3 regions of the Psychrobacillus sp. FSL W7-1493 genome follow, and region 3 is predicted to be linked to each of the others. Evidence: riboswitches for the same ligand, from Rfam matches in the RefSeq annotation. Region 3 holds a riboswitch; each other region holds the start of a gene.

Region 1 (10,600 bases), 790 kb from region 3:
TTAAAATAATAATATTTTATAAGTAAAGTGGAGGTTAAGTGTGAAAAAAATAATTGGATTACTAGTTATAGGTTTCTTAATAGCGATTGCTACTATATCATTTGTAAAAAATAATATTGATGAAAAGGAAGATCCTTTTGAAGGTGAGCAAATGGGAACAGATATGGCTGAAAACCCAGCAAACAAAGGGACTGGTAAAGGAGATAGTGCGCCAGACTTCACTTTAACCACATTGGATGGTAAAGAAGTTTCGTTATCTGATTATAAAGGGAAAAAAGTAGTATTAAATTTTTGGACATCGTGGTGTCCACCTTGTAAAGCAGAAATGCCACATATGCAAAATTATTATGAAGATATGACCGAAGAAGATAATGTAGAAATCTTAGCAGTAAACCTCACTAACAAGGATAACGGATTAGACGAGGTGTCTTCCTTTATAGAAGATTATGGTCTAACATTTCCAATACCTATGGATGAAGAAGGGCAAGTGGGAAATGCTTATAAGATCATCTCTATTCCAACAACCTACATGATTGATACGAGTGGTATCATTCAAAATATAATAGTAGGTCCTATGGATGAGCAAATGATGATAGATTATGTCGATAAACTAAAATAAGAATCTGATTTTTGGGCAAGTATTAAACTTCGTTTTCCTCACATATATTAGTGGAAAACTAGGAGGTTGAACTTGCGCAAAAATCGGATTATTTTATTTGGATTCATTTTAGCCATTGTGTTGGTATTAGGGTATTTATGGATGTCTGGAAAATCGTCAGAGTCCGAGAAAAGTAACGTTAGTAGTAGTCAAGTGATTGATGAAGCGTATCAGTTAATAAAAAAAGAGGCAGTTTTCTCGAAGAATGAAAAGTTATTAGTAGAGGGTGCAATTAGAGGCATGGCTGAAGCTTTAGAAGATCCACATTCTTCGTATTTAACGAAAGAGGAAGCGGAGACGCAAGAATCTTCTTTAGCTGAGGAACGGGTTGGTATTGGTGTAGAAATTATGAATTCTGGCGGTAAGTTTATTGTTGTGGCTCCCATTAAAGACTCTCCAGCTTACAAAGCAGGTTTGAAGCCTCAGGATGAAATCGTGCGGGTGAACAGTGAACGAGTAGATGGGAAATCTATGGCTGAATTAGTTCGATTATTAAGTGGTGACAAAGGCAGTAGTCTTAAAATGACGATATATCGTCCAAGCGAAAATCGTCATGTAGAGTTACATATGAAACGAGAGACAATCGCGTTGCATACTGTTTCCAGTGAAGTACTAGAGGTTGATGGAAAATCTATCGGTATTGTTACTATCACAATTTTCGGAGAGAAAACGGCAGAAGAGTGGGAAAAACAAACAAAAGCGTTAGTCGAGCGAGGAATAAACGGACTAGTTGTGGATGTCCGAGGTAATCCTGGAGGTTATTTATTTAGCGTTTCTTCTATTATAGGAACCCTTCTACAAAATGGAAGTACATTTGCTTACATGCAAGATGCTAAAGGTGTTTTAGAAACGTTGAATACGGTAAATAAGGATACCCCTTATCTGAACAAGCTACCAGTTGTTTTATTGCAAAATGGAGGTAGCGCATCTGCAAGTGAAGTTTTGGCCGGAGCATTAAAAGATAATAATCGTGCCATGATCGTAGGAGAAACAAGCTTTGGTAAAGGTACTGTTCAAGAAACCCATCCTTTGTCTAATGGCGGAAAGTTAAAAATCTCTACCCATAAGTGGTTAACTCCAAAGCAACAATGGATTCATCATAAGGGGATAGAGGCAGATTTGAAGGTAGAGCAGGATGAGTTATTCAATACAGATATTAAATATTATCATGGTGAGTTCCACCAAGGAGATTATGGAGATGAAATTAAGTACGTACAACAAATTCTTAGTGGATTAGGCTACAACATATCACGCAAGGACGGTTATTTTGATGAAGCTACTGTTGAAGCCATAGATAAATATAGAGAGCAAAATAAACTAGAAATTAATTCGAAGCTAGATGAGACGTTCTTTCAGGATTTAACGAACACAATTAATGAGTATAAGGCGCGCAAAGAGAATGATCAGCAGCTTCAAATGGGTGTAAGTTATATAATTCACACCTTAAATAAGTAACTTGAGACAATAAACCTATACGGAAGTTCTCCTCGTTTGTTACAATAATAGGAAGACTATGTTGTAAGCGAGGAGGATTCGTATGGTACAAGAAATATTAATAGAATTGGCAAAAGGGATTGGACGTTTCTTCCTTCATCCAGCTGTTTATATAACACTTCTTTTTTCTGTATTAATCGGATACTTTCGGGTGAAGAGAGAGAGAAAACAATTTCGAGCGAGAATACTTTGGGGTTGGACAGAGGCCAAGCATTTTTTGCTAGATGGTTATGTATGGGCAATTATTATATCTGTAATTAGTGTGGCGGTTGGATTGGTTATACCGTCCAGTTGGTTAATGGTTTATAGTGTATGGATGATTTTATTTGTTCTACTCTTTATGTATCAGGCCGGTTCTGCAATTTATGCAATTGCCTTAGCGGTAGCTACTTTTTATATCATGTTTTTCTATGATTGGTCTTATGAAATATTTTCATGGGAGATTGTTGGACAAGATATAGATGGACAAGTCATTGTTCCAATTGCTATTTTAGCAGGTTTATTGCTGATAGCAGAGGGTTATATTATCCAAAAGCATGGAGCGACAAATGCTTCGCCTAGATTGGTTAAAACGGCAAGAGGCAGCGAGGCAATGGAATATGTTACTAAACGACTTTGGTTGTTACCGATTCTATTAGTCATACCTGGAGATGTTATACATACATATCTACCGTTTTGGCCACAGTTTACTTTAGGAGAGTCTACATTTTCTTTAATATTGTTCCCTTTTGTAATAGGCTTTCAACAAAAAAGCAGACATTCGCTGGCAGAGAATTTTTTCCCTATGTACGGAAAAAAGGTGTGGCAATTAGGAATAATCGTGACAGTTGTAGCAGCGGTAGGCTATATAGAACCACTTATCAGTCTAATAGCTTTGGCGTTGGGAGTAATAGGAAGACTAGTAATATCCTTTGTTGAGTATAGAAGAGAGCGTAATGGCTCCTTTGCTGTGTCTCCGCAATCAAATGGGGTAATGATTGCTGGTGTGCTTTCCGACTCTCCAGCAGAAAAGATGGGCTTAAAAATTGGAGAATGTATAGTTAAAGTAAACGGACAAAAAGTAACAGATGAGCAAGAGCTTTATGAAGCTGTTCAAATCAATGCAGCCCATTGTAGATTAGAAGTATTGGATCATAATGGAGAGCTTCGATTGAGACAGCATGTTTTGTTTAGACATGACCATTACAGACTAGGATTAATCTTAGTAAGGTAGGAGAAACAATGGAAACTTTATCTATACCAACACAAGTGATACTTGCGATTGTTGCACCTGCTTTGTTAGTTGTGCTATTTACTCGAATTACCTTTAATCGATATGTGGCCTTGCTACTAACAGTCGCTCTCTTCGCAGCATCTGTGTATGCAGGCTATACTCATCGTTGGTGGATTTATATATTAGATGCTGCATCTCTGACATTTGGATTTTGGTATGCTAGCTATATGAAAGCGCGCGACAAAAAATCCGCCCCATAAAGGGCGGATTTTTTTTTACCTATCGACTGATGGAAATTAATAGTTTAGTAGACTTCCTCAAACAGGGGGGGGCAAGAGGAAGTCAATTGGTAAAGTGAGATACTTGGATTGGTGCAACACTTCAAGCCGTAAGTGCAACACTTTCCCATTTAGCGCAACACTTCGGGTAAAATGCGCAACACTTGAAGTCATTCCCGCAACACTTTGCCCATGTACAATACTTTCAGCGGCTACTGCAACACTTCTACCCAAATGCCAAAACTTCACCATTTAACCATAGGCTATCATTCAGCGAATCAGGTATTCATCTCAATCTTGCTTCTTAGCTAGCGCTTCTTCATATTCCTTTCGTACGTTGTGAAGCAGTTCAGCATCAGTTAGGATGCGATAGCCGGTATTGGCTAGAGCCTTAGCTCCCTTAATTAGTGCTTCGTCGCCAAGCTGGGATTTGGCAGCTTCACGGAACTCGATGGTGTGACCTACTAAATCATCTGGACCAATTTTAATATGTGGATGGGCAGTAGGGACAGCATAGCTGATGTTGCCAGCGTCTGTTGATCCTTTGCCTTTTCGTTTTTCTGTATGGACAAACTCTCCTACTGCCTCAAGCTCTTCATGAAGAATTTCATCTAATTTAGAATTTAATACAAAGTCCTGAACCTCGTTTTGGAATCGCTCAATTCGTACGGAGGCTCCTGTTGCAAGTGCTGCGCCATTTGCAATAGCATGGACTTTTTCTGCTACTTCCTCTGTTTTCTTCCAGCTTTCTGCTCGGATATAGAAGCGAGCAGAAGCGTAGTCAGGAATAATGTTTGGAGCATCTCCACCGTGGGTGATGATTCCGTGGATACGTACATTGCTTGGAAGCTGCTGACGAAGGGCATTAATGCCATTGAATAAAAGAATGACAGCGTCTAAAGCGTTTATTCCTTTCTCTGGAGATCCAGATGCATGTGCTGCTTTCCCATGAAAATGAAAATCTAATGGATCCACAGCCAGTGTTTCACCAGTTAAAGAAGTCTTACCAGAAGGGTGAATCATTAGTGCAACATCAACATCCTTAAGGAAACCGTGTTTTACAAAACTTCCTTTTGCACTTCCATTTGGTCCACCTTCCTCAGCGGGAGTCCCAAGAACGACTACGTTTCCTCCTGTAAGAGGGAGGGCCTCTGCTAAGGCAATTCCAGCTGCAACGCTCGTTGTTCCGATAATATTATGCCCGCATGCGTGACCTAGTCCTGGAAGGGCATCATACTCTGCAAGGTAAGCTACGGTTGGCCCTTCTTTTGCTCCCTTTTTTATAGCGTAGAAGGATGTTTCATGGCCTGCAACGGAAGTAGTTACCTCGAAGCCGGCGTCACGTAGTAGCTTTACATGTTTTGCACTAGCGAAGAACTCCTGGTTGCCGATTTCAGGATTATTATGGATTTCCTGACTGACCTGCACGTATAATTCTTTGTTTTCCTCAATTGACTTTAACAATAATTCCTTTGGTTCTTTTACAATACTCATCTGTATTCCTCCTATTTTTATTTGATTAGATCTTCAAATGTTTTATCTAGTTGTTCTTGCGTTAAAATAACTAAAGCGGATCCGCCTTTTGTATCCTCGGTGATAACTTTTTGGATATCTTCTTCTTGATATAATTCGACAATACGTGTGTATGTTTCGTTATTTTTATCTTCTCCACGGGCTACTATTGTGTTGACATAAGGATAGATGGATTCATCCTTTCCTTCTTCTTTATATATAGGGTCCTCACCAGGTGAGAAGCCAGCCTGACCAGCAACGCCGTTATTGATGATAGAAGCAGTAACGTCCGGCAACACTCGTGGTGTTTGTTGGGCAACCATCGGAATAATATCTAAGTTCAATGGGTTTTCGACAATGCCGCTTGGATCTCCAAAAAGCCCGAAGCTATCTGAAAGGGTGATTAAATCAGCAGACTCTAACAAACGAAGTGCACGAGCCTGGTTAGATGGGTCATCTGGAATAGCAATTTTATCGCCTTTTTTGATTTCACTAATGTCTTTAATTTTTTCCGAATAAACGCCAAGAGGAGCAAACATGGTTGAACCAATTGGAACAAGGTCATTTCCACTTTCCTTTACGTATTGGGATAGGAAGGAAATATGTTGGAAGGCATTTAAATCGATATCTCCCTGTGCTAAGGCATTATTGGGTAAAGTGTAGTCTGCAAACTCTATTAACTCGATTTCAATACCTTCATTTGCTGCTTTCTCCTTTAATATTGGCCACTGGGCACCATCTGAGCCATTCACACCAATTTTCACTTTAACTGTATCTTTGTCTGAAGCAGCTGAAGAGTCGTTACAAGCTGCTAAGACTATTGCTGCCAAAAGAGCAATTACTAATAAACTAATTTTTTTCATATCTATTCTCCTTATCGTCTGATGAATTTTTTTGATAATGCATTACCTAACCACTGGGCAAGCTGAACTAATACGATGAGTATAACGACGGTTACGAGCATGACACTTCCATCGAAACGCTGATATCCATAGGTCATTGCTATATGGCCTAGTCCGCCTCCACCGACTGTTCCTGCCACAGCAGAAAAGTCTATTAAGCTAACAGTTATAAAGGTTAAGCCGAGAATAAGAGGTCCTAGAGCTTCAGGTATTAAAACGGTAAATATAATTCGTAATGGACTTGCACCCATCGCTTGCGCTGCTTCTATCACCCCGGGATCAATGCTAACTAAGTTATTTTCCACAACTCGAGCTATAGAAAAGCTGGCGACAATGGTCATTGGGAAAATGGCGGCTGCAGTTCCAATAGTTGTTCCCATTACAAATCTAGTGAGCTGAGAGATGGCCACTAAAAAGATGATAAAGGGGATTGGTCGAATAATATTGATTAATATGTTCAACACTTGAAAAACAATTTTGTTTTCTAAAATGTTTCTTTCTCGTGTTACGAATAATAGAAGACCAATCGTTATTCCTAAAATAGAACCAAATACTAAAGTGGCAATAACCATAATAATGGTTTCCCCAGTAGCTTCTACAATCCTTGGCCAGAAAGTACTCCAATCAACTTTCATGCTTTGCCACCTCCTGAATGTCAACGATTGTCTCTAGCTCATTAATGGCACTTTGTATTGCCACCGTGTCGCCTTCAAAAGACACGATTAAATCTCCAAAAAGCCTTTCCTGTAACTCTCGTATAGAACCATAAACAATATTGAAATGAATGCGATGCTTCTGAGTTATTTGAGATAAAATGGCTTTATTTGTTACGTCGCCCTTGAAGATTACTCGATAAAAGCCGTTGCCTCCTCGAGAACGCCAATCCTCTAAAATTTGTGGAGAAGGTAGATCCTGTTGTACAGATCGTATAAAGCGCTGAGAGGTAAGATGCTGTGGATCAGTAAATACATCGAATACGTCTCCTGATTCAATAACCTCTCCATTTTCCATTACAGCTACTCGATCGCAAATGGACTGAATGACGTGCATTTCATGTGTGATTAACAAAATGGTAATTCCAAATTCCTTATTCACCTTTTTAAGTAAGCGAAGAATTTCTGCAGTAGTTTCGGGATCCAATGCAGAAGTTGCTTCATCGCAAATGAGAATATCAGGTGATGTTGCAAGAGCTCGAGCAATGCCAACGCGCTGTTTTTGTCCACCAGACAACTGGCTTGGATAATCTTTCTCTTTATCAGAAAGCCCGACAAAGCTAAGAAGTTCATTCACCCTTTTTGTAATTTCATTTTTACTCAAGCCCGCTAGCTTTAGAGGGTAAGCTATATTTCCGCCAACTGTTCGAGAGTGGAACAAGTTAAAGTTTTGAAAAATCATTCCAATATTTCTTCGTCTTGCTCGTAACTGTTTGGAAGTCAATGATTTAACATCGATATTCTGAATAAATACAGAGCCTGCAGAAGGACGTTCCAGCATATTAACTAGTCGGAGCAGCGTACTCTTTCCCGCACCACTAAATCCTATGATGCCAAATATCTCACCTTCTTTTATTTTTAGAGAAACATCTTTTACTGCATGCACCTCCCGCTTGCCAAGACGAAAGGTCTTGGAAACATTTTTAAACTCGATCATTCAAATTACCTCCTCATACATCATTGGTTCGTTACAGACAAAAGATAGTCATCTACCTTTCTATCACGAGAAAAAGAGAGCTTCCTTGTTCTTATCTAAAAATGATAAGAAAAAGAAAGCTCTCCAGAATTTACGAAAAAGCCAACTTTTCTCATCTTTCAAGCATTGCGCTTGCAGGAGTTGGCACAGTATTCAAAGATTTGAACCTGTTGCCGAAACGTCATAGGGCCTGATCCCTCGGTTTCTCTAGATAAGAAAGTGATGTGCTATTTAATTGTTGTAAGAATTGTTTTAAACTTTAAACAATAAAAACATAACAGTCAAGAGGTTTTCAAAATTAGGGTAATTTGAACTATAATATGCAATATTTAAATTACAAATTTATTAAAGTCACGGACAATTAAGAGAGAATTATTAAAAATATAAAGTTTTGTACTCTACGAGGAGGCATTCGTCGGTGAACGATAAGCTATCAGACGTCGCTGCCACTCTATCATAATTCGTAAAATGCATGTTTAATAAAATGAATTTTTTGAAGAAATTAACCCCTTTATATAAAGAGGCTATAAACTGCTAAAAAACCAACTGTTCCAAGGACTACTACCATCACATTTTGAAATAAAAAGGCGAGAGTAAAAGCAATGATTGCACCTATAAAACCAAATAAAATATCGCCTTCTTGTATGTATAAAACTGCTGGAAATATTAATGCCCCTAAAACAGCAAAAGGGATATTACGTAATATACCTGAAATAACAGGTGGCAGTTCCTTGCCTTCTAAAAATGTTAAAGGAAATGCTCGAGGAATGTAAGTAACAACTGCCATACCAAAAAGCATCCACCAATACCAACTACCCAATTTATAACACTCCTTTTGGCAAGCTTTTTTGTTTTCTTGCATAGATGATTTCAACTAGAATAGAAGAAGCAAGTGTTGCGACTAATATAGCCCATCCAGTAGAAAGTAAGCTAGTCCAGTAAAAAAAAGCATTAATCACAGCAGAAATGAGGGCTAGCATGACTACTTTTCGGTTATCCTTCATAGACGGGACTAGTAATCCTATGAACATGGCATATAAAGCTATAGCCATCGCTGCTTTTAAAAAAGCAGGGAGGTTTGCACCAATCGCATGACCAATTGCAGTGAAGACAACCCAGCTACTATAGGCAATAATCACGACACCAAATGCAAACGGGGTGGAAATTTTCTCGCCTTTTTTAGTAGCAAGAACCGAAAAGGCTTCGTCCGTTATCCCAAATGCATAAATTCCTTTTATCCATCGTTTCTCGCTTTGCATCTTTTCATTGAGTGATGCCGTCATAAGAAAGTGACGGATATTTACTACAAAAGTATTTAATACAATTAATATAGGGTCTACCCCTTTTGTAATAAGCGTTAAGGACATATATTGGGCTGCTCCAGCGTAGACAAATATGCTCATGGCGGTTGCCTCCAGAAGAGACAATCCTGAGGTTTTTGCTAATAGGCCAAAGGTGAGAGCTACGGGAAAATAACCAATAGCGATACTTAGTCCATCCCGCATCCCGCTAGCGAAAGATCTATTCACAAAATATTCACATCCTTTTTACATAATGAAAAAATTATACTATAAGAATATAGTTTTATGTATACAATAAAAGGGGAAAGTATAAATATACATAGGCGGAGGAGAGAGACATGCCAGATTGGTTATCGTTTGAGACACTTACTGATTTAACAAAAGAATATCGGACACTTGGCCCGATTATCGGCATTTTTCTGCCCTTTCTGGAAGCCTTTCTGCCATTTTTACCATTAGTGGTTTTTATCGTTGCTAATGTAGCTGCTTATGGTTTATTGTTTGGATTTTTATTATCATGGGTTGGTTCCTTTGTTGGAGCTTATACTGTATTTTTAGTTATTCGTAAATATGGACGGGCCAGAGTTTTAGGTTTTATAACTAGGCATGAAAGAATACAAAAATTAATATTATGGGTAGAGAGGAATGGTTTTGGACCACTATTCCTATTGATCTGTTTCCCTTTTACTCCATCTGCTCTGGTTAATATCGTAGCAGGGTTATCGAATATAAAAAAACATACGTATTTATGGACTGTAGCCTCAGGAAAGCTCATTATGATTTTTGTCGTTAGCTTTATCGGCTCAGATCTTAAAGCGCTTGTTACACAACCGGTTCGAACTGCAATTGTTATCCTAATTATTGCTATCTTATGGTTTATTGGAAAGCGTGTGGAAAAAAGAATTGAAAAGAGAGTAGAAGAAGACATAAGTGGGGTCAATATAAAAAGAAAGAGAAAAAGAGGAGAGACATTTGAGTAAATTTAAGCAGGAGACAATGGAATGGGTCATTGCCATAACTATCGCTATAGCTATTGTAGTCGTAGTTAGAATGTTTCTTGTAACAAATTATGAAGTTAGTGGTAAGTCGATGATGCCAACCCTTGCGGATAAGGATAGGGTATTAATTAGTAAAATCTCTCCAATCAACCGTATGGACGTCATCATTTTTAACAATGGAGAGGAAGACTTTGTAAAGCGTGTCATTGGGTTGCCGGGAGACACAATCCGGTATGAAAATGATGAGCTATTTGTGAACGAAAAACAGATAAAGGAGCCATTTCTAGAAAGTAATCTTGCTTATAAAAATCCAGATGAACATTTTACCGAAGACTTTAATTTACTTGAATTAACTGGCAGTAATACGGTACCGAAAGGCAAGCTTTTTGTACTTGGAGATAATCGAATTGCCAGTCTAGACAGTCGGTATTTTCATTTTATAGATAAAGATGAAGTTATTGGAGAGGTTAAATTCAAATACCTTCCATTGGCAGATGCCACCTTCAATTTTACGTCCGAATAATTTCCCTCACTTGACTATGTTTTGTACAATAG
Region 2 (10,600 bases), 800 kb from region 3:
CAAAATGTATTTTTAGTAGTAGATTCGTCGCTCTTTACTTTTTTTATGATTGTTACTAGGTTAAGACAAAAAATAATAGCTAATATCGGCATTAAAAAAGCTCCAATAATTATTAAGAGTGTCAACTTAGATTAATTTCACCTCCAAATTAATTACAATCTTAAATACATTCTAACATAATTTTCTTTTGTTTATAAAAATTTACAATAAATAACACACATCTAAACGGCACTATGTTTTTCGTTGTTTTCTTTCCAACTACAAACCCATTAGACATTTATAACATTTTTTTATCAAAAAAAGCTCCGCCAATTTTACATTCAGAGTAAAATTGACAGAGCTTTTCGTTTTTAGAAGTAGGCTTTATTGTATTAGCTTCTTAAGTTTAAAGTGTATTAAGCAGTAGGACCGCCTTTTAATGATATCTCTTCAGAGACAGTTCCAAACTTTTTGAAGTTTTCGCGGAAGGATTGAGCTAGCTCAGACGCTTTTTGATCATAAGCAGCTTTATCTTCCCATGCGTTACGAGGGATTAATACCTCAGAAGGAACTCCGTCAATGCTAGTAGGAATATCTAATCCAAATACTGCATCTTTAGTTGTTTCCACATCAGTTAATTTACCTTCGATTGCAGCACGAACCATCGTACGCGTGTAAGAAAGCTTCATGCGGCTTCCTACACCATATTCTCCACCAGTCCAGCCAGTGTTTACTAAGAATACTTGTGCTCCATGCTCATCGATTTTCTTACCAAGCATTTCAGCATACACAGTTGCATGTAATGGTAGGAACGGAGAACCGAAGCATGTTGAGAAAGCAGGCTGTGGAGAAGTAATTCCACGCTCTGTACCAGCAAGCTTAGAAGTGAATCCACTCAAGAAGTGATACATTGCTTGCTCTTTAGTAAGCTTACTGATTGGAGGTAACACTCCAAATGCATCTGCAGTTAAGAAGATGATTGTATTTGGGTGACCAGCAACAGATGGATCAACAATATTATCTATATATTGAATTGGATAAGCTGCACGAGTATTTTCAGTTAAAGAGCTATCAGTATAATCAGCAGTACGAGTAGTAGGGTCTACAACTACGTTTTCTAAAACTGTACCAAATTTGATAGCGTCAAAAATTTGTGGTTCATTTTCTCTTGTTAGGTCGATACATTTTGCGTAACAACCGCCTTCTATATTAAATACGCCATTATCTGACCAGCCATGCTCATCGTCACCAATTAGTTTTCTTCCTGAATCAGCAGATAAGGTAGTTTTTCCAGTACCTGAAAGACCAAAGAACAATGTTACATCGCCTTTTTCTCCAACGTTAGCTGAGCAATGCATTGGTAAAATATTTTGTTCAGGCAATAAATAGTTCATAATAGAGAATATAGACTTTTTCATTTCTCCTGCGTATTCCGTACCACCGATTAAAACGATGCGTTTTTCCATGGATACGATGATGAACGTTTCTGAATTAGTTCCATCAACAGCCGGATTTGCTTTGAAGTTCGGTGCACTAATTACAGTGAAGTCTGCTTTATGAGATAACAATTCTTCTTCAGAAGGACGAATGAATAACTGATGAGCAAAAAGGTTGTGCCAAGCATATTCGTTGATAACTTGAATGCTTAAACGTGAATCCTTGTCTGCTCCAGCGTATCCTTTAAAGACGAATAGTTCATTTTTTTCCTTTAAATAGTTCATAACTTTTGAATATAATGCTTCAAAGTGCGAAGATGAGATAGGTTGGTTTACAGATCCCCAATCGATTTTGTCTTTTGAGATAGGTTCATCAACAATATACTTGTCTTTTGGAGAACGTCCTGTATATTTGCCCGTCTCTGCTTTAACAGCTCCAGTGGAAGTTAGTACTGCTTCTCCTCTTGACGTAGCTTTTTCCACTAATTGTGGTACTGATAATTGCAGGCTAATGTTGTTACCAGCTAACAATTCGTTCAGTTCGCTCACAGTATCGATTGAATTCATATAGTATTACCATCCTTTATTAAAGTTTTTAGCTCTTCACGGAAACATCATAAAGAGGATTTTTCGTTGATATGTGAAATAGTATAACACATTAAACTAAATAGTCTACACTAATTAAAGCTCAAAAAATGATTTTTTTTTGTAATTGTGAATAAATAACAAATTTACCTGTTGACTTATTTTGCTAATATACGTATGATGGTGAATTGAACGGATACTCTTATTCCGAGCGTGTGGAGGGGTTCAGGCCCTATGAAACCCGGCAACCTGTAATTGTACTTAAGTTACAAAGGTGCCAAACCTGATACAAGGTGAAATTCCTTGATTGATAAGAGTGAAAGGTGTTTATGATATTAATCCCTTTCCTCATGTAACTACGTGAGTGAGAGGTTTTTTTATATTACATCGCCCTAAATCCTTGTGTGCCAAGTCCGAAACGGCTTCAAGTTTACTATAGGCTTGACATGGGAATGAGTACCGTATCAATTCCTGAGAGAAATCTCGCAGGACATAGGAGGGAATTTTTTGACACAAAGACGATTATTTACATCGGAATCGGTAACAGAAGGTCATCCAGATAAAATTTGTGACCAAATATCAGATGCTATCTTAGATGCGATTTTAACGGAAGATCCAAACGCTCGTGTAGCTTGTGAAACAACAGTTACTACAGGTTTGGTTTTAGTTGCTGGAGAAATCACAACCTCTACTTATGTAGACATTCCAAAAGTAGTGCGAGCTACTATTCAAGAAATTGGATATACGCGAGCTAAATATGGTTTTGACTCAGAAACGTCAGCAGTTCTTACAGCTATCGATGAGCAATCGGTTGATATCGCTATGGGAGTTGACCAAGCACTAGAAGCTCGAGAAGGTTCGATGTCTGATTCTGATATTGAAGCAATCGGAGCTGGGGACCAAGGTTTAATGTTTGGCTATGCTTGTAATGAAACACCAGAGCTTATGCCACTTCCAATTAGCCTAGCCCACAAACTAGCTCGCCGATTAGCTGAGGTTCGTAAAGATGAAACATTAGATTACTTACGACCAGATGGTAAAACACAAGTAACAGTAGAATATGACGAAAATAACAATCCAGTTCATATCGATACGATTGTTATTTCCACACAGCATCATCCGGAAGTAACGTTAGAACAAATTCAAAGAGATTTAAAAGAGCATGTGATTAAACCAGTAGTTCCTACTAATTTAATAACAGACGAAACAAAGTACTTTATCAACCCGACTGGTCGCTTTGTTATCGGTGGTCCACAAGGGGATGCAGGTTTGACAGGTCGTAAAATTATCGTAGATACTTACGGTGGGTATGCTCGTCATGGAGGAGGAGCTTTCTCTGGTAAGGATCCAACAAAAGTAGACCGTTCTGCAGCTTATGCAGCTCGTTATGTGGCAAAGAATATTGTTGCAGCTGGTCTTGCTGATCGTTGTGAGGTACAGCTTGCTTATGCAATCGGTGTAGCACAGCCTGTATCAATTGCTATTGATACATTTGAAACAGGTAAAGTATCCGAAGCAGATTTGGTAACTTATATCCGTGAGCTATTTGACCTTCGCCCAGCTGGCATTATTAAAATGTTAGACCTTCGTCGCCCAATCTACAAGCAAACTGCTGCTTACGGACATTTTGGACGTACAGATATTGATGCACCATGGGAAAGAACAGACAAAGCAGAGCTATTAAAGCAAAAAGCTGGTCTATAAAAGAGTCTTCTATTACAGAATGCCTCTTATAAAAACAGAAGGTATTAAGAGATTGATCTCTTAATACCTTCTGTTCTTTTTATACTTTTATACAGATGATCTGAAAACTAAGTGTATTTAAAGGAGATTAATAATTGGGTGCGTTTACTCATAATGGATTAATGGGTATAAATTATATAAAATATAAGAATGCTTTAGTTTCTTAAAAAATTTTAAATTGGTTTTACTGATTTATAATATTGTCCTTTTTCAGCATACTCATGAATAATTCGTTGGACATCTTTTTTATCTTCCTCATTTAGTTCTCGTATAACCTTTGCTGGACTTCCAAAAGCAAGCGTATTAGGTGGAATTTTTTTGCCTTGGGGAACCAAGCTTCCTGCTCCAATAAAAGCACCTTCACCTATTTCAGCGCCATCTAATATAATGGAACCCATGCCAATTAATGCACCTTTACGTATTGTGCAGCTATGTAAAGTGACCTGATGGCCGACAGTGACCTCATCTTCAATGATTAGTGGGTTATTGGGACTTTGGTGTAGGCAACTTAAATCTTGAATGCTTACTCTACTTCCGATCACAGTAGGGGCAACGTCCCCTCTAATTACCGTATTAAACCAAATTGTAGTCTCTGGTCCGATTGTAACATCCCCTGTAATTGTGACATAATCAGCAATATAAACTGATTCATCAATCGAAGGTTTCTTATCTTTGTAAGGATAAATCAAAATAGACACACTCCTTTATTTTATTAGAATATAATTAATCCTATCAAACAAATGGGAAGAAGGAAATAAATAGTACGTGGAGAGTGTTTTAGAAATGAGGTATGTTGAACATGTGGAAATGGGAATCAGATGAAAAAGCAAAAGCAGTAGTAATAATTGTTCATAGTGCCTATGAACATCACAGACGCTATGCTTGGTTAATCGAAAAATTGAGAAGCTCTAATTGCCATATAGTAATGGGAGATCTACCAGGACATGGGGAGTTGGTGAGAGCAAAAACCATTCATGATGAATCTTTTGATCTTTACAAAGAATACATAAAACAAGCAGTACAGGTGGCAGTTTCCTATGATCTTCCTATATTCATAATTGGACATGGTCTTGGGGCAACCCTGGTGATGAAAATGTTACATAAAATAGAGGTCCAGTATGCAGGTGTTATCTTGACATCTCCATGGCTACAGTTAAACAAGCTTCCATCTAAATGGACGAAGACTTTAGCTAAAATCTCCGTGCAGCAAAAGATAAACCATGATATTCAGCTCAAGGAACTCACTAGAAACTACGGCGCTTATCAAAATCTAGTTGATGATCCTTATTATCGAACAATAATTTCACATGGCTGGTATAAAGAGCTGGAAAATGAGATGAAAACGGTAAGTCAATATCATGAATCTATTCCTAATGTTCCTTTGCTATTGATGACAGGGGAAAGAGATAAAATTACGGATACAACTGCAGCTAAAGTATGGCTGAAAAAACAAGAGTTATCGGATTATCAATTTAAGGAATGGAAGAATTGCTTTCATGACTTGTATCTAGAGCCAGAAAGAGAAGAAATATTTACTTATTCTCATTCCTTCATTAATAATGTATTAAGATCCATTGGTTATATCGTGTAATAATTAACTAACCACTAGAAACTGAAGTTCTAATAGAAATGCTTTAAACGAAACGAAGGACATGTATAATTTGAATTACAATTCCTCAAAATATACAAACGAATAATCCATCATTTGAAAAAAATATTATAAACATTAATATGAGGCTAGGACAAAGCCACCTTAGAAATAAAAGGCTATGTTAAAGGTAAAGTTTGATTTTAAATAGACTTAAAAAATGAGCAAGGATATTTTTCTCCTGGCTCATTTTACTTTGGAAAGCACCCGTTAGTCAATCTTCTTCTGGTTAACTTCTAGTATCTTCTTTAAAGTAAAATGAATATTTTGAAGGCTTATTAAAATAAATCCAAGCATAATAAATGTTACTATTTCTCCTGTAAACATCGAGATTATTGCAATTATTAGAGCATATACCCCATATAGATAACCTTTCATTTTTATATCACCTCACCATAAACATTTCCATTATTTTAACACTTTCTATTAAACTAACCTTCGCCTTTAGTTTAAGTGTAACATTTCACAATGCATATCTGAGATCAACTTAACGTTTTGGACATAAAAATAGACCATCCAAAATGATGGCCATATTTTGCTAAAGCACCCGTTCGTATTATAAGGTTAGCCAGATATTTCTGGTTGACCTTTTTTTATATCGATATATGATTGCGGTAGCCGGGGTAGAACGTAAGCACCCGTGGGGCTAATGATCCCGTCAATTAAACAGTTCGCCCCCTACTTGTAGAAACATGATTGAGGCTGGTTGGGACTCTGATCTCGTATAACAAGCGAAGCTATGATACTACATGGAGGAATAGGGGTTACCGGTTAATTGTATGACAAGGAGGAAAATAATGATGAATCCAGTAATTGGTCTGGATGTGGCAAAAGGCGAAAGTCAGGTTCAAGCATTCTTGGAGAAAAAGCAACCGTACAAAAAGAGCTTTAAAGTGGCTCATACACTTGAAGGGCTTACAATTCTTTTAGAGTTTATTAGAGAAATAGAAGAGGCTTCTGGAGAAAGGCCCCCGATTGTTTTGGAATCTACAGGCCATTATCATACACCAGTTGTCCAATTTTTCGAAGAGAGAGGATATTTATTAATCATGGTTAATCCACTCGTTTCGTATCGAGCAAAGAGTTCAAGTTTACGTAAAGTAAAGACGGATATCATAGACGCTCGTCATCTCTGCGAGATGTTTTATAAAGAGGATCTAGAGCCTTATAAACAACGAGGAATCCAGCTCTTAAATTTACGTAACCTTACAAGACAACATGAAAATATTACTGGTATGTATGTACAAACCAAACTACAATTCCAGTCCGTTTTAGACCAAGTATTTCCTGAATACTGTGGTGTTTTTGGAGATTTGTATTCAGACGTTTCCTTACTTTCGCTCCAATCATTCCCTACTTCAGAGGAAGTATTGGCTACTAGTGAAGAAACAATCGCAAAAAAGATAAAAGAATTCTGTAAAAGCCGTTCGCAACAATGGGCAAACAGCAAGTCAGAAAAATTGAAGACAGCCGCAAATCGTAATCCATTTCAGAAAACCTTATACCACAGCCTTATTTTAAGCATGGATATGTATATTAAAATGCTTCTGGAATACAAAAAACACCTATCCAATCTGGAAGAAGAGATAGATGTTTTAGCGAAAAACATGGAAGAATATAAGATTCTCCAATCTATTCCCGGTATCGGCGAGAAAATCGCGGCAACGATTATTTCTGAGATTGGGGAAATCGATCGGTTTAATCACCCTAAAAAATTAGTTGCCTTTGCAGGAATTGATCCAAGTGTTTTTGAATCTGGTACATTCAAAGGTACTTTGAATCGGATTACCAAAAGAGGTTCTAGTAGACTACGACACGCCTTATATATGGCCGTAAAAAGTGCCATTCGTGATTGTCGCAAGAAGAAAACGACAGATGAACTCATTCCTCGAAATAAGAGGTTACGTGAGTTTTATGATAAGAAACGTGAAGAAGGAAAGCCCTTTAAAGTGGCTGTAATAGCATGTGCAAATAAGCTTTTACATTGGATTTATGCACTATTAAAAAGCAAGTCAGATTTCCAAGATCTAGCCTAGTTCAAAATATATCCAAATATCCTAAACCTTTCCAAACGTAGAAATTTGAAAGGTTATTTGGCATGCACAAATTTAGTATAGCATGAACTATTTTTGTTTTTCATTAATAAATATTGACAAACTATTGGCTGGTTTAGCTTAATAAACTTCCGAAAAAAATAACGAAAGTCAAAAACGCTGATAATCCCAAAGTGATAACTATTGTAGTTACACTCCTCGCCATTCCCTTCCAATCATGAATACCTGAAAAACCTAATACTCCTAAAATTAAAGTTAGCAATGTAATATATAAAACCAGATTTAAAGGGTGTGTACCCATAACGGAATAATCAATCAGACCTGAAAATGAAACAAGGAGAAATAGTAAAATACAAATTATTGATAAGATAAATGACCCTATGTTAATCTTTTTCTTCATTCAATAACTCCTTCTTTTCGTTATTTTAAATTTTTTTCTTATTGAACTAACCTGCTGCGTTAGTTTAAGTGTAACATTTCACAAACAAAACCAACGCACGAAAAACCAACCCTAGCCTTTAACATAGTCAAATAAAAAACCACTAAAATTTTATGAACAGTAAAATTTTGGTGGTTTTTCTTCGCTGTAGTTCTCCGCTCGAACAAGTTTTCCCTCTATAACAAATAGATACAGCGTTTCTATTTAGAAGATTTATTCTCTTCTAACAACATGATAATTTTGTCCAACTTTTTGTCAATATCTGAGTCAGAAGAGGTATGAGACGATCTTGGTGTGGTATTTATTAATATTCTTCTTATAAAAAGTGTGAATGATATTACTCCTAGCATGATTAAACCCAAAATAATGATTAACATAATAATATCCATAATGACCTCCTATATCTTCCTAATTATACCACTTTATAATGGTGAAAAAAGTAATTTTAAAGAGAAGAGTTATTGGTTATATATTAGTAAGTTTGAATTTTCCTTATCTCTATTTCTAAATTAATAATTTCATGCTCCCAATAGATAAGATAAACACTTACTTAACTATCACTTTTATGTGTATAATAAATGTCTTCATTATCAAACAAATAGAATTTTTGTGTTATAATCATATAATTCAAAAATAGTGAGAGATTAGGAGAAAACTATGGAAAACCAACATATTATTCGTAATATAATAGTAGAAACACTTTCTAAACCTGGTAACTTTGCTAAGGTAGCAACTGCCATTGGAATGGGAGAAGGCGATATAGGGGATATTACAACTTTAAAAAGTGGTGCTTTAACTACTATTCGCGACATATCTGTTACAAGCAAGTCTAAAAAAGATTTTGAAAAAATTATAAGTAATATAGAAGCTATTGGAAACGGTGTGAAAATTCAAGCGATCAGTGATGATGTGTTGAAAGCACATGAAGGTGGAAAGATTGCGATGAAGAGCAGATATGACGTTCGTTCATTAGGAGACCTTCAAAGAATATATACACCTGGTGTAGCTAGCGTTTGCATGGAAATTGTAAATGAACCAGATAAGGCTCAATATTTTACTTCTATCGGAAAATCTGTAGCTATTGTTACGGATGGAACTGCTATATTAGGATTAGGTAACATCGGTTCTGTTGCAGGTATGCCTGTAATGGAAGGGAAATCTGTACTGTTAGATCAGTTTGTAGGATTGAGCGGTATACCGATTCTATTAGATACTAGTGATCCAGACCAAGTTGTAGAAACGATCAAACATATTCACCAAGGGTTTGGTGCGATATTGCTGGAAGATATCGGTTCACCACATTGCTTTGAAATAGAAGAAAGATTAAAAGCAGAGCTTCCTATCCCTGTTATGCATGATGACCAGCATGGAACTGCAGTGGTAGCATTGTCTGCTATACTTTCTGCATGCCGTGCAACGGAGGTAGACATCAAAAATGCGAAGATTGGTCAGATAGGCTTAGGAGCAGCAGGATTGGCTATATGCCGTATGTTAATGGCTTATGGAGTAGAAGAGGTATATGGATTGGATCGTCAGGAAGCAGCCAAAGAGCGTCTGCTTCAGTACGGTGGTCAGACAATGAATTCTTTAGAAGAAATGATGGAGAACTGTGATATTATCGTAGCTACTACTGGTGTTCAAGGTTTGATAAAACCGGAGATGGTGCGAAAAGGTCAAATCATATTAGCGCTTTCTAACCCTAATCCAGAAATCCTTCCATCTGAAGCGATTGCGGCTGGAGCAGCTTTTGCTGCAGATGGTCGCTCAGTAAATAATGTAATAGGATTCCCAGGAATTTTTAAAGGTGCTTTAAATGCTGGAGCTAAAGAAATCACGTATCCAATGCTGATTGCAGCGGCGAAGGCAATTGTGGATTATACAAGACCGGGTGAGCTAATACCAAACCCATTAGATCCTGCAGTCCATTATATTGTCGCTCGCGCAGTGGAAGAGGCTGTAATGAAACAAGCTTAATCTAAAAAGCAAAAAGAAGAAGATACCAGCTAGGAAGCTGAAATCTTCTTCTTTTTTAATGCTTCTTCATAATCTGTTGCTTCTATTAATGCCTTCTCTTCTAATGGAATTCGGACCGACAGCATTGCTAAATTTAATAGCGTGAATGCAAGTGCTGTGAAATATGCCTGAAACATTAAAGGAAGTAATAGAATTTCGGTGCATACAACAATATAATTTGGATGCCTAAAATAAAGATAAGGTCCTTTTGTAACAACGTTGGCACCGGGAAGGATAATTATTTTGGTATTCCAAAACTTTCCGAGAGATGTCAGGCACCACACTCGAAGCAATTGGACTAACAAGAAAACAAATAAAAATACTGGGAATAATGGAGAAATTCCTCGATCCAATAAAACAACCTCTGCAATTAGAAAAAGAAAGAAGCTTATATGAAGTGCTAGCATGTAAGGGTAATGGGAAGCTCCCACTTCGTAGGCCCCTTGAGCTAGCATTCGTTTCTCGTTTCTCTTAGCAACAGCTACTTCGACTAATCTCTGAACAATGACTAGTGCTATAACGATGAAAAATAACATATCAATCCCTCCAATTTAATAGCACTGCTTCGCCACAAAAACCAGGGCCTAGAGCGACTAGCATGCCATAGTCATTAGGAGCATTTTCTTTAAGCATAAATTGCTCTAATACATAGAGAACCGTTGGAGAAGACATATTTCCATGATTTTTTAGCACTTCTCTTGAG
Region 3 (10,600 bases):
CTATGAGTACACAAATAACAAGGTGGAATGAGAATAATGGCCAAAAAATTCAACTCCAGTATTGAAGTGAAATCCATAAAGATTGATACTGTGGTGGATCATCCTTATATTGAACATGGGATCAATCTTTCAGGTACGATTTATATTGATGGAGTTCATGACTATGAGCAAATCGAGAATATTAAGTTAGAAGTCTTTAAAGTGATTAATGGAGAAGCTCCCAAAGTTGTTTCCAAGCATTCTATAGAACTGGTAGGCACAGTAGCTTCAAAGGATATGCAAATGATTCCTTTTGAAATCATGCCAGATGAAAGATGGCTTCCAGATGGTGCAGAGGAAATGACAACGCTTATATTGAGAACGACTGTATTGTTTGAAAATGGCTCTGAATATAACGATGAAGATGAGATACATTTCGACATTGAAGAATAATTAGCAAAAAGACCAGCATTTTTAATGCTGGTTTTTTTGTGGATAAAATGATTGGATTGGTCCATTCTATGTGAAAAGGAATTGCAGCTTGTCATTTTTAGTTGCAGTATCAAAAGGAGTATGACATGAAAAAAATTATAGCTATATTGATTTTTACTTTGTTGCCCTTGAGTGCCTGCGGTGAAGACCGCACATCCAATGAACTTCCACCGCCTGAAATCATTGATAATAATAGGCAAAATTATGGGCCTGAGTCAGGAAATGCAGAAGTAAATAAAGAAAACGATGCAGGAATGCCAAATACGAATGAGTTAAATGATCCTGGCTTAGAGGGATTAGAAGGTTACGAATAAATAAAAATTCACATTGTACTAAATAATGGAATATGTTAAAATAATCTTACATTAATGGACGGAGGTGAAGGAAGAATGAAAAACACTGTGAATGCACATGGATTTATATTGGAGTTTTTATCCACATCATGTGCGATTACTCATGGATTTGCTACTAACGGGACCAGTCTGTCCTTTTTTAGACAATTACATGAAATTCACAGCTGATAAGCCATTCTTTCTGAACCACATTAGAAGACTGCTCGCTTATTCGAGCAGTCTTTTTGTATGCAGAAAAATGCTTCCAGCAATAATTTGGAGAGGAAGCGAAACATAATGATATGCAAAATACAGGAAATAAGTAAAATGCTTGGTGGTAATCTTATATTTGAGGATCTGTCTTTAGATATTAAAATGGGGGACAAATTAGGAATAGTTGGACGAAATGGGAGTGGGAAAACAACGCTATTTAAGCTAATAGCGGGTATTGAAAAACCTGATCATGGAATTATCACTTTTAAAAAGGGAGCGAAAATAGGTTATTTAGCCCAAATTCCTACTTTTTCAGAAAGCGTTAAAGGAAAAGACCTGTTATACGATGCTTTCGAGGATACTATGCTACTACAGAAAAAGATGAGTATACTTGAAAAAGAACTAGCAGAGGTAAATGCTGAGGTAATGGAAAAACTTCTAAAGCAGTATGGAGACATACAAGAAAAATTCACGTTACAGGGCGGATATACGATTGATTCCGAAATTGATAAAGTAGTTGAAGGGCTACAACTAGGTGGTTTTGTAGAACAGCCATTTTCAAGTTTAAGTGGTGGAGAGCAAACGAAAATAATGCTTGGACAGCTACTATTAACCAAGCCAGACCTTTTACTGTTGGATGAGCCGACTAATCATTTGGATTTGTTTGCAATAGAGTGGTTAGAGGAGTATTTAGTTAGTTATACAGGTACAGTTGTTATTATTTCACATGACCGATATTTTTTAGATAAGGTAGTTACAAAAGTTGCAGATCTTGAGGATGGTATGCTTACGAAATATCATGGTAATTATTCTTCTTTTTTAATCGAAAAGGAAGAAAAACTTACTCGTGAATTTCAACAGTATGAGGAGCAACAAAAAAAGATAAAGAAAATGAGAGAAGCAATAAAGAGGTTAAGGATTTGGGCTAACCAAGCAGTTCCTCCAAATGCGAGTTTACACCGTCAGGCGAGGAATATGGAACGGGCATTAGAGCGGATGGAAAAGGTTCGTAAACCTCTAATAGATCCTAAGAAAATGAGTCTATCTTTTGACGCGGCACCCCGAAGCGGAAAAGAAGTTGTCATAATGGAAGAGGCTTTCAAAAGCTTTGGTGAAAAAATGTTATTAAACAGTGCAGAGCTTCATGTATATTGGAAGGACCGTCTTGCAATCGTTGGTAGGAATGGAACGGGTAAAACTACCATTTTGAATATTCTTAGAGGAGTAGAGTTAATAGATTCGGGTGAAGCTCGATTTGGTAGTAATGTGCGCCATGGATATCTTTCTCAACATTTCGAAATAACAGATCCAAAAGCTCGCTTAATAGATATTTTTAGAGCAGAAGTAAATGTGGCAGAAGGAGAGGCTCGACACATTTTAGCGAAGTTTATGTTCTATGGGGCGGATGTTTTTAAAAGAATTGCTGATTTAAGCGGAGGAGAAAGAATGCGACTCCGTCTTGCTCAGCTAATGCATCAAGACATAAATTGTCTCATATTAGATGAGCCAACGAATCATCTTGATATTGATTCACGAGAAGTATTAGAGGAAGCGCTAGATGATTTTACAGGGACTATTATTGCTGTATCTCACGATAGATATTTTCTAAATAAACTATTTCCAAGGACTGCTTGGCTAGAGCATGGCGAGCTTACCACATTTGAAGGCCCTTACGAATGGGCAAGGGAAAAATGGAATGAGTTTTGCTCGAAAGAAAATACTAGGAAAGAAATAATCAATCAGCCATTAAAAGAAGCAATACCTGCCAAACAACAAAAGGAAATTCCTTTGGAAAAGCGAATAAGTGAGCTCGAAAATGTTATAGGTGAGCTAACTAAACAAATTAGCATAGAGAATGATTGGGAAAATTATGAGGCATTAAGCTTGGAAAAACTTCGGGTAGAGGAGCAATTGGAGCAATTATTGGAGAAATGGCTAGATTTAGCAGAATGACCCGAATACTTTTCAAAATGGGTTGATATAAGTAATAGAGCGTGCTAATATAACTTATTAACGAATAATTTAAATAATTTAATATTCTTATCAAGAGAAGTGGAGGGATTAGGCCCTGTGATACTTCGGCAACCTCTGTTGTACAGAAAGGTGCTAATTCCTAACAAGACGATCTTGGAAGATAAGAGCTAGTTAGCAAATTCCTGCCTCTCTTTTCTTACATGGAAAGAGAGGTATTTATTTTAATAATTGCCTTGCTCCTGTTCGATTTCCTACTTAGTTTGAGGCGAAATCACAGGTGCTCTTGCACATTTCATTGGGAGGGGAAAGTCATTGCCTATCAATATTCCGAAACAATTACCTGCAGCTAAGCTGTTAAAAGAAGAGAAAATTTTTCTCATGGATCAAGAGCGTGCTTACAAGCAGGACATCCGTCCACTTAACATTATTATTTTTAATCTAATGCCTGAGAAGGAAAAAACGGAGCTTCAGCTATTAAGGCTTCTGGGGAATACCCCAATACAAGTGAATATAACCTTTATGAATACAGCGACGCATGAATCCAAGAATGCCAGCAAAACCCATTTGGATACTTTCTACACGACATTTGATCAAATAAGAGAAAAAAAGTTTGATGGGATGATTATCACTGGTGCTCCAGTAGAACAGTTGCTATTTGAGGAGGTCGATTACTGGAATGAAATGAAGGAAATAATGGAATGGTCTAAATCAAATGTTACCTCCACCTTACATATTTGTTGGGGCGCGCAGGCTGCACTGTATTATCATTTTGGTATAGATAAATTCACACTTTCTCGTAAATGCTCGGGAGTGTATCGGCATATATTAACTGACCAAGTGGAGAATTTAATAAGAGGATTTAATGAAGAGTTTAATGCTCCCGTATCTCGTTACACTTCTGTATCTGAAGAAGAAATAGAAAAGCATGAGCGACTAACTATTTTATCCACTTCGGAGGAAGCAGGTGTGTTTCTTGTAAAATCGAACGACAATAAAATGGTGATGGTCACTGGTCATTTAGAGTATGATGCGCACACATTAGCAGAGGAATATCATAGAGACATAACTAAAGGAATAGATATTGAGATGCCCAAATACTATTTCCCAAATAATAATCCCTCTAATAAGCCATTAAATACATGGAGGGCACATACACATTTATTATTTTCTAATTGGTTGAATTACTATGTTTATCAGGCTACTCCTTATAACTGGGAGTAAATAGAAAAATTATATATGAGTCAATTTCATAAAAAGCATTTTAAAGATTAAAAGTGAACATTATATATATTGATTGCAGCGGAGGGCGGCGACGTAAGCAGGGATGAGTGAGACAGATAAAAACGTTACAACCACGTGCGAAAGCGATGGGTGATGGCTTATCACTCACGCCACGGAAAGCGTCCGCGATATGAGCGAAAGTCAATTCTACTTTATTATTAAAAATCATATAAATTTTATTGTTCTCTTTTAATTGTTCGTGTTTTTCTATAAAAACAGGAATCTTGAAATTGACACATATAAACTCCTGTTTTAATATTCAGGAGTTTTTTATTGATTTTAGTTTTATTTATTCAAATATTAGGGAAGACAAAATTGAAGAGACATTGTATTTTGTTGATACACATATCTATAAAAGTATGATTTTCAATTATTGGAAGTGGGGTTATGTCTATGAGTTTGACACCAAAACAAAGAATCGAGTTACATGGTTTTAATAATCTGACGAAAACACTAAGCTTTAATATGTATGATATTTGTTATACAAGGACGAAGGAAGAAAGGGAAAAATATATTGAATACATTGATGAGCAATATAACGCTGAGCGTCTAACCAATATATTAACAAAAGTGTCCGAAATTATAGAAGCGAATATTTTAAACATAGCGCAACAGGACTACGAGCCCCAGGGTGCAAGTGTGACCATTTTAGTGTCAGAAGGACCCGTGGATCAAACACCGATAGAATCATTTAAGCAATCCCCTGGGCCTATACCAGAGGTCGTTCTTGGTCATCTAGACAAAAGTCATATTACCGTTCATACGTATCCTGAATATCATCCAGATGAAGGGATTAGTACGTTTCGAGCAGACATAGACATTTCGACTTGCGGAGAAATATCGCCCTTAAAAGCTCTAAACTATCTAATACATTCCTTCGAAACCGATGTAATGGTCATGGATTACCGAGTGAGGGGATTCACGAGAGACGTGAAGGGTCATAAATTATTCATTGACCACGATATTAATTCCATTCAAAATTATATTCCGAATGCCTTGCAGGAATATTACCATATGATTGATGTGAATGTTTATCAGGAAAATATTTTTCATACCAAATGTAAGCTGAAACAATTTGATTTGAATAACTACCTCTTTGGTTACAAGGAAGACGAGCTATCCAATGAAGAGAAAATCTCTATCACCAAAAAGCTTAAAACAGAAATGGATGAAATTTTTTACGCCAAAAACATGACACGAACCGAATAATATTAAGCTCTAAGTATCATGTTAAATCGTTCAAAATGAAGATAAAATCATCTAGAATAGCAGAGCAATTCGCATAGAATTTGCTCTGTTTTTTATTTTTCGTCTTCTTACCTTTATTCCTTTATATGGGAAAATAATAGAAAATTATGTTAACTCGGCGAGGTGTTAATGAAATTAATTTTAACCTATTGGGAGAGGATGATAATTAAAAATGACCAAAATCATGGTATTAGGGACATTTCATATGGGAAATACTTCTGATTTATACAGTGTAGACACGGATAACTTACGATCTACTAAAAGGCAAGAGGAGATAAGAAAAGTTGTAGATGCTATAAAAGAATTCCATCCTAACAAAATTGCATTAGAAGTTGAAAAAGAAAAAAATCACTTATTAAACGAAGAGTATCATCAATATTTAAATAATGAACTAGAGCTAGCAATAGATGAAATACATCAGTTTGGTTTTCGAGCGGCAGCGGAGTTAAAACACGAAGAGGTATATGCGATAGATTGGATAGAGAACGTTGGAAATCGATCAATCGGAGAAGTTCTGAATTGGGTAGAAAAAGAACAAACAGAGGTTTTTCAATTAATAGATACTTATCGTTCTAAGCTCATACTCCCACTAGGTGAAAAAAGGATAGATGAGCTAATTAGAAGCCTAAACGAAGAGAAATACATAAAAAAGCAACATGAAATGTATATGCATATTGCTCGTATAGGTCGGGGGAGCGACTATGTGGGGATTGATTGGATGAGATGGTGGTACCAACGGAATCTTATTTTGTTTGCAAACCTCGCTGAAATCTCCTCTTCGAATGATCGGGTACTTTTGATAATAGGAGCAGCTCATGTCCATTTGGTAGCTCAATTTTTAAAAGAAAGTGGACTATTTGAAATTGTTTCGGTTAGTGAGTTTCTTTAGATTTGTATTAATGTTTTATCGTTTACCCCCCATGGAAAAATTCCGGTAAGATTGTAAGCCAATTCTACTTCAGTATTAAAAAGCTATTGTTCTTGGTTTTCTACAAAAACGGTAATTATAAACATGAATTAAATATGATTGGTAAGGAGAAAATCTGTTGGTTAACTTAATAGAAAGTGTAAACGAGGTAACGATCCTATTGCTGTGGCTATGTGGATATGCATATATTCGTCTGCTTAAAAAGACGAAGAGGGACAGAAAACTTAACAGGTTTGAAGTAATGATGTATATCATTACATACCTTGTAACTTTTTTATACGCAGCCTCTTACCTCCTTTTAACCCTTGGGACGTAACAAGAAAAGCGCAATCGCCTATGTCTGCCCCGACAGGCAAATGGAGAAAAGCGAGGAGGAAGTTCCTCAGCCACCGGAGCTTTTAACCATTTGACCCCGAGGGGCAAGGCGCTGGAGCTAGCCAATCAAGAAAAGCACAATCGCCTGTCTCTGCCCCGACAGGCAAATGGAGAAAAGCGAGGAGGCAGCTCTTCAGCAACCGGAGCTTTTAACCATTTGACCCCGAGGGGCAAGACGATGGAGCTAGCCATCAATTTATCCACAGGTTTCGAAGTTTATAAATTCTTAAACAAAATTAAAACGAAGCGAATGGACTGCTTTCCATTCGCTTCGTTTTAATTTTCGTCTTTTTTAGCTGCATCAATAGCAGCACTTGCTAATTTTGACTTTATCATATCTTCCATCGGAGGGTTGTATAATCCTGCTCTTACATTTAGGTAGTAGCGATGCATCGGATTAGATTGAGATAGGGCTCTAGAGCCAACTATTTTCATAGCCAAATCGACTATTTTAATAGCTCCATTCGTAACGGCTATTTTAGTAATATCCAGTGACTCTTGAAGGGTCGTCTTATCTTCTGCTTGCTCATATCGTTCCACCGTACCATAGAGCATATGTCTTGCAATGGATAACTCTAGTTCCATTTCGCCTATGATATGCTTAATATTTGGAGTCTCCGCGATTGGCTTTCCTAAAGAGGTGGGGATATAAGAAGCTGCAAAGTCAACTGCGTATTTCCTTGCTGCAGCAGCGATCCCTAAGTAGCAGGCTGGAATATGAAGCATCCATCCCTTTGCTTCTGTCTTGGTAGCAGGTAAGGCTTTCAGGATATGATTTCCGGAAACTCTAACATTTTCTAAAATGAGGGTATGACTTGCAGTTCCTCTCATGGAAAGCATATCCCATGTTTCAAGAATAGAAACACCAGGACTATCCTTAGGTACTACTATCATTTCAACAATGCCGATTTCGTTTGTGCATGTAACTATAATATAATCGAGTACAGGGGAAGCAGATGTAAAAGTTTTCTCACCATTAATAACTAAATCCTTGCCATCCCGTATAACTGTTGTACGGGGAAGAGCACCTCGTGTAGGGCTGCCGGCATTATTTTCAGTGGCTGCACTATTAATGATTGCACCATTTGCTATTTCCTTTAGAAGCCAGTCAGCAGCATCCTGCTCCCAATGGTTGTTTTCTGCATATTCCAAAACGATCCCATTATGCCATCCAATGGATAGTCCTGTAGCACCACTTCCCTCAGAAATAGCTTCCTGTGCTAGTATGTATTCATACAATCCTAAGCCTTGCCCTCCGTACTCCTTTGGTAAAGTTAAAGTAGGATAATCTATATTCTTTAAATCTTGGAAATCGGCAAAAGGGAAGGAGCCGAGTTGATCGAGCTCCGGCTCTCTATGTCTAAAAACTGGTTTTAAATCGTTTATCTTAGCAATTAGCTCAAATTGTTCTTCTGTTTTAATAAATTGGTCCATAGCTTGACATCCTCTCTCTATATATTGCTATGCAAGTCTAGGCGCTTAAATTGATAAAAAGATAAATCAGTGGAAGATACTAGAGATTTTGTTTATTTCATCTTTAGAAAGCTCAATTTCTAGAGTCTTAATATTCTCTAGTACTTGCTCTGGCCTTTTAGCACCAGGAATTACAACGTCAATTGATTCCTGTTTTAAATACCAAGCTAACACGAGATTAGAAACCGCTACATGCTTATTGTTGGCAATTGCCTTCAATTCATCCACTTTATTTAAATTCTGAATGAATGCATCTCCCTGGAACAATGGGTTCTTTGCTCGTCCATCTTCAAATGTACTATTAGGAGAAAATTTTCCTGTCAATAAGCCAGAAGCTAATGGGAAATAAGGTATAAAGGAGATATTATTTTCTAGAGAGTAAGGGATTAAGTCATCTTCTGCATCTCGTTTAAAAAGATTATAGCCAGATTGGATGACTTCAATATAACCATCTTTGTTTCCTTCTCTTAACTGATCCATTGAAAAGTTGGATACCCCTATAGAACGGATTTTTCCTTCCTCTTTTAATCTATGAAGTTCTCCAACAGCCTCATATTTCGGTGTTTGTTCATCTGGAAAGTGTATATAAAATAAATCAATATAGTCTGTTTGTAGGCGTCTTAAGCTGTTTTCGACCGTCTCTCTTAGAAATTTTGGTGAATTGTCTACTTCCATTTTGTCATTCATGTACTTTTGTCCACCTTTTGTAGCAAGAACAACATTAGATCTTTGTCCTGTCTCTTTAAGTACCTCACCAATTAGAATTTCTGATTTTTCCGGCCCGTACATATAAGCGGTGTCTATAAAGTTAATGTCATTTTGAAGGGCTGCACGAACAATTTCTTTACCAGTTTCGTCCTTTAAATTAGGGAATATATTGTGTCCTCCAACAGCATTAGTGCCTAGACCTATGGGATTTACAAATAACCCAGTACTACCAATCTCCACTTTATTAGACATAAAAAACCAACTCCTTTTCTATGGATAATTACTCATTCATCATATCAATAAATAAAATAGTGACCTAATGAAAGAACTTCCAATGTTATTATACTTTTAAATATATTTCCTATGCAGAGGAAAAGTAAACTATTATGTCGAAATATGAATTAATGGGAAACCAGAAAAGAAATATAAATAATTAATAGGTTAGATTCATACATAGAAGTTTTTTAAATAAATAGAAAGTCATTAATGCTCGCCAATTGTAGGTAACAAGTCTATAAAATAAAATTCACAAAGAGGAGGGAATGAATGAAATCTAATATAAGCTATTCAAATAAGCGTTCAAGAGTCTGGATATGGCTAGTGATTATCCCTATTGTGATTACTTTTCTTTCAATGAAATTTCTTCCACCTGCACTTCTCTTTTTGCCGAACTTATTACTAGCATTGTTTTTCCTCCTCTATTTTATGAGGCTCGTCGGGAAGATTAGGAGTGAGAAAGCTAAATAACGTTTCTTTAAGTTATTTCAGCCAATGGAATAACAGCTTATATGTAACATGATCTATTTAATGTTTATATTGATTGCAGCAACTAAAGGTGATGAGTGAGAAAGATAAATCATCCAACACGTTCGTAGTCTGGGTTGATGGTTCTCGCCAATCCCGCGTAAAAGGACCGACTGAGAGCGAAAATCATTATTTATAACTTGAGGAGGAAGGGGTCTCTAATGACTAACATCTATTTTGTAAGACACGCGCATTCAACCTATTCAACAGACGAGGTAGGTCGACCATTATCTCTTAGAGGTTTAAATGATGCAAATCTTGTTGCGAATTTGTTAATGCACCATGATATTGACCATGTTATATCTAGTCCTTATAAAAGGGCTATACAAACTGTAGAAAAAGTGGCACAGCAATTTAATTTGACGATCGAGTTAGTAGAAGGCTTTAGAGAAAGAACATTATCAGAACATCCGGTTTCGAATTTTGATGAAGCAATAGCAAAGGTTTGGGAAGAACCAGCTTTTTCATGGGAGGGAGGGGAATCAAATCTAGTTGCACAGGAGAGAGGTGTAACGTCCTTATTGCAGGTATTAGATGAATGGCAGGATAAAAACGTGGTGATTGGAACTCATGGTAATATAATGGTTTTAATCATGAATTATTTTGATGTCAAATATAATTTAGCTTTCTGGGATCAGCTCCAGATGCCTGATATTTATCAGTTGTCATTTGAAGGTAGAAAATTGAGGGATGTTAAAAGAATATCAGAAGAAGAGGTACTACATGGATATTAAGGGCATTAACCATTTATTATTTTCTGTTTCTAATCTTCAAAGGTCCATACAGTTTTATA

What was found. Region 3 has a riboswitch for S-adenosylmethionine ahead of metA (homoserine O-acetyltransferase MetA). Riboswitches for the same ligand answer to the same signal wherever they lie in the genome.
Region 1: linked by a shared signal. The riboswitch ahead of MKX96_RS14730 (methionine ABC transporter ATP-binding protein) and the one ahead of metA (homoserine O-acetyltransferase MetA) in region 3 are both predicted to bind S-adenosylmethionine.
Region 2: linked by a shared signal. The riboswitch ahead of metK (methionine adenosyltransferase) and the one ahead of metA (homoserine O-acetyltransferase MetA) in region 3 are both predicted to bind S-adenosylmethionine.

Annotation. Positions count from the first base shown of each region.
Region 1 is NZ_JBBOSB010000001.1:2,909,202-2,919,801, reverse strand. Features, by position in the region: gene MKX96_RS14765 (redoxin domain-containing protein) at 41-619, shown strand; gene MKX96_RS14760 (S41 family peptidase) at 692-2,113, shown strand; gene MKX96_RS14755 (PDZ domain-containing protein) at 2,196-3,365, shown strand; gene MKX96_RS14750 (CsbA family protein) at 3,374-3,625, shown strand; gene MKX96_RS14745 (M20 family metallopeptidase) at 3,935-5,137, opposite strand; gene MKX96_RS14740 (MetQ/NlpA family ABC transporter substrate-binding protein) at 5,155-6,018, opposite strand; gene MKX96_RS14735 (methionine ABC transporter permease) at 6,030-6,692, opposite strand; gene MKX96_RS14730 (methionine ABC transporter ATP-binding protein) at 6,682-7,707, opposite strand; SAM riboswitch class I at 7,856-7,964, opposite strand; gene MKX96_RS14725 (AzlD domain-containing protein) at 8,258-8,566, opposite strand; gene MKX96_RS14720 (AzlC family ABC transporter permease) at 8,568-9,251, opposite strand; gene MKX96_RS14715 (TVP38/TMEM64 family protein) at 9,386-10,027, shown strand; gene lepB (signal peptidase I) at 10,020-10,568, shown strand.
Region 2 is NZ_JBBOSB010000001.1:1,314,608-1,325,207, forward strand. Features, by position in the region: gene pckA (phosphoenolpyruvate carboxykinase (ATP)) at 396-1,982, opposite strand; SAM riboswitch class I at 2,200-2,317, shown strand; gene metK (methionine adenosyltransferase) at 2,508-3,704, shown strand; gene MKX96_RS06735 (gamma carbonic anhydrase) at 3,917-4,432, opposite strand; gene MKX96_RS06740 (alpha/beta hydrolase) at 4,543-5,334, shown strand; gene MKX96_RS06745 (hypothetical protein) at 5,602-5,769, opposite strand; gene MKX96_RS06750 (IS110 family transposase) at 6,192-7,427, shown strand; gene MKX96_RS06755 (hypothetical protein) at 7,561-7,845, opposite strand; gene MKX96_RS06760 (DUF4083 family protein) at 8,085-8,273, opposite strand; gene MKX96_RS06765 (NAD-dependent malic enzyme) at 8,542-9,858, shown strand; gene MKX96_RS06770 (isoprenylcysteine carboxyl methyltransferase family protein) at 9,888-10,433, opposite strand; gene MKX96_RS06775 (type III polyketide synthase) at 10,435-10,600, opposite strand, start outside.
Region 3 is NZ_JBBOSB010000001.1:2,118,770-2,129,369, reverse strand. Features, by position in the region: gene MKX96_RS10800 (AI-2E family transporter) at 1-31, shown strand, start outside; gene MKX96_RS10795 (sporulation protein) at 37-432, shown strand; gene MKX96_RS10790 (hypothetical protein) at 558-785, shown strand; gene MKX96_RS19590 (RAxF-45 family protein) at 840-992, shown strand; gene abc-f (ribosomal protection-like ABC-F family protein) at 1,101-2,969, shown strand; SAM riboswitch class I at 3,054-3,157, shown strand; gene metA (homoserine O-acetyltransferase MetA) at 3,303-4,211, shown strand; gene speD (adenosylmethionine decarboxylase) at 4,665-5,480, shown strand; gene MKX96_RS10770 (DUF5694 domain-containing protein) at 5,692-6,408, shown strand; gene MKX96_RS10765 (acyl-CoA dehydrogenase family protein) at 7,099-8,256, opposite strand; gene MKX96_RS10760 (aldo/keto reductase) at 8,323-9,255, opposite strand; gene MKX96_RS10755 (histidine phosphatase family protein) at 9,969-10,541, shown strand; gene fosB (metallothiol transferase FosB) at 10,531-10,600, shown strand, end outside.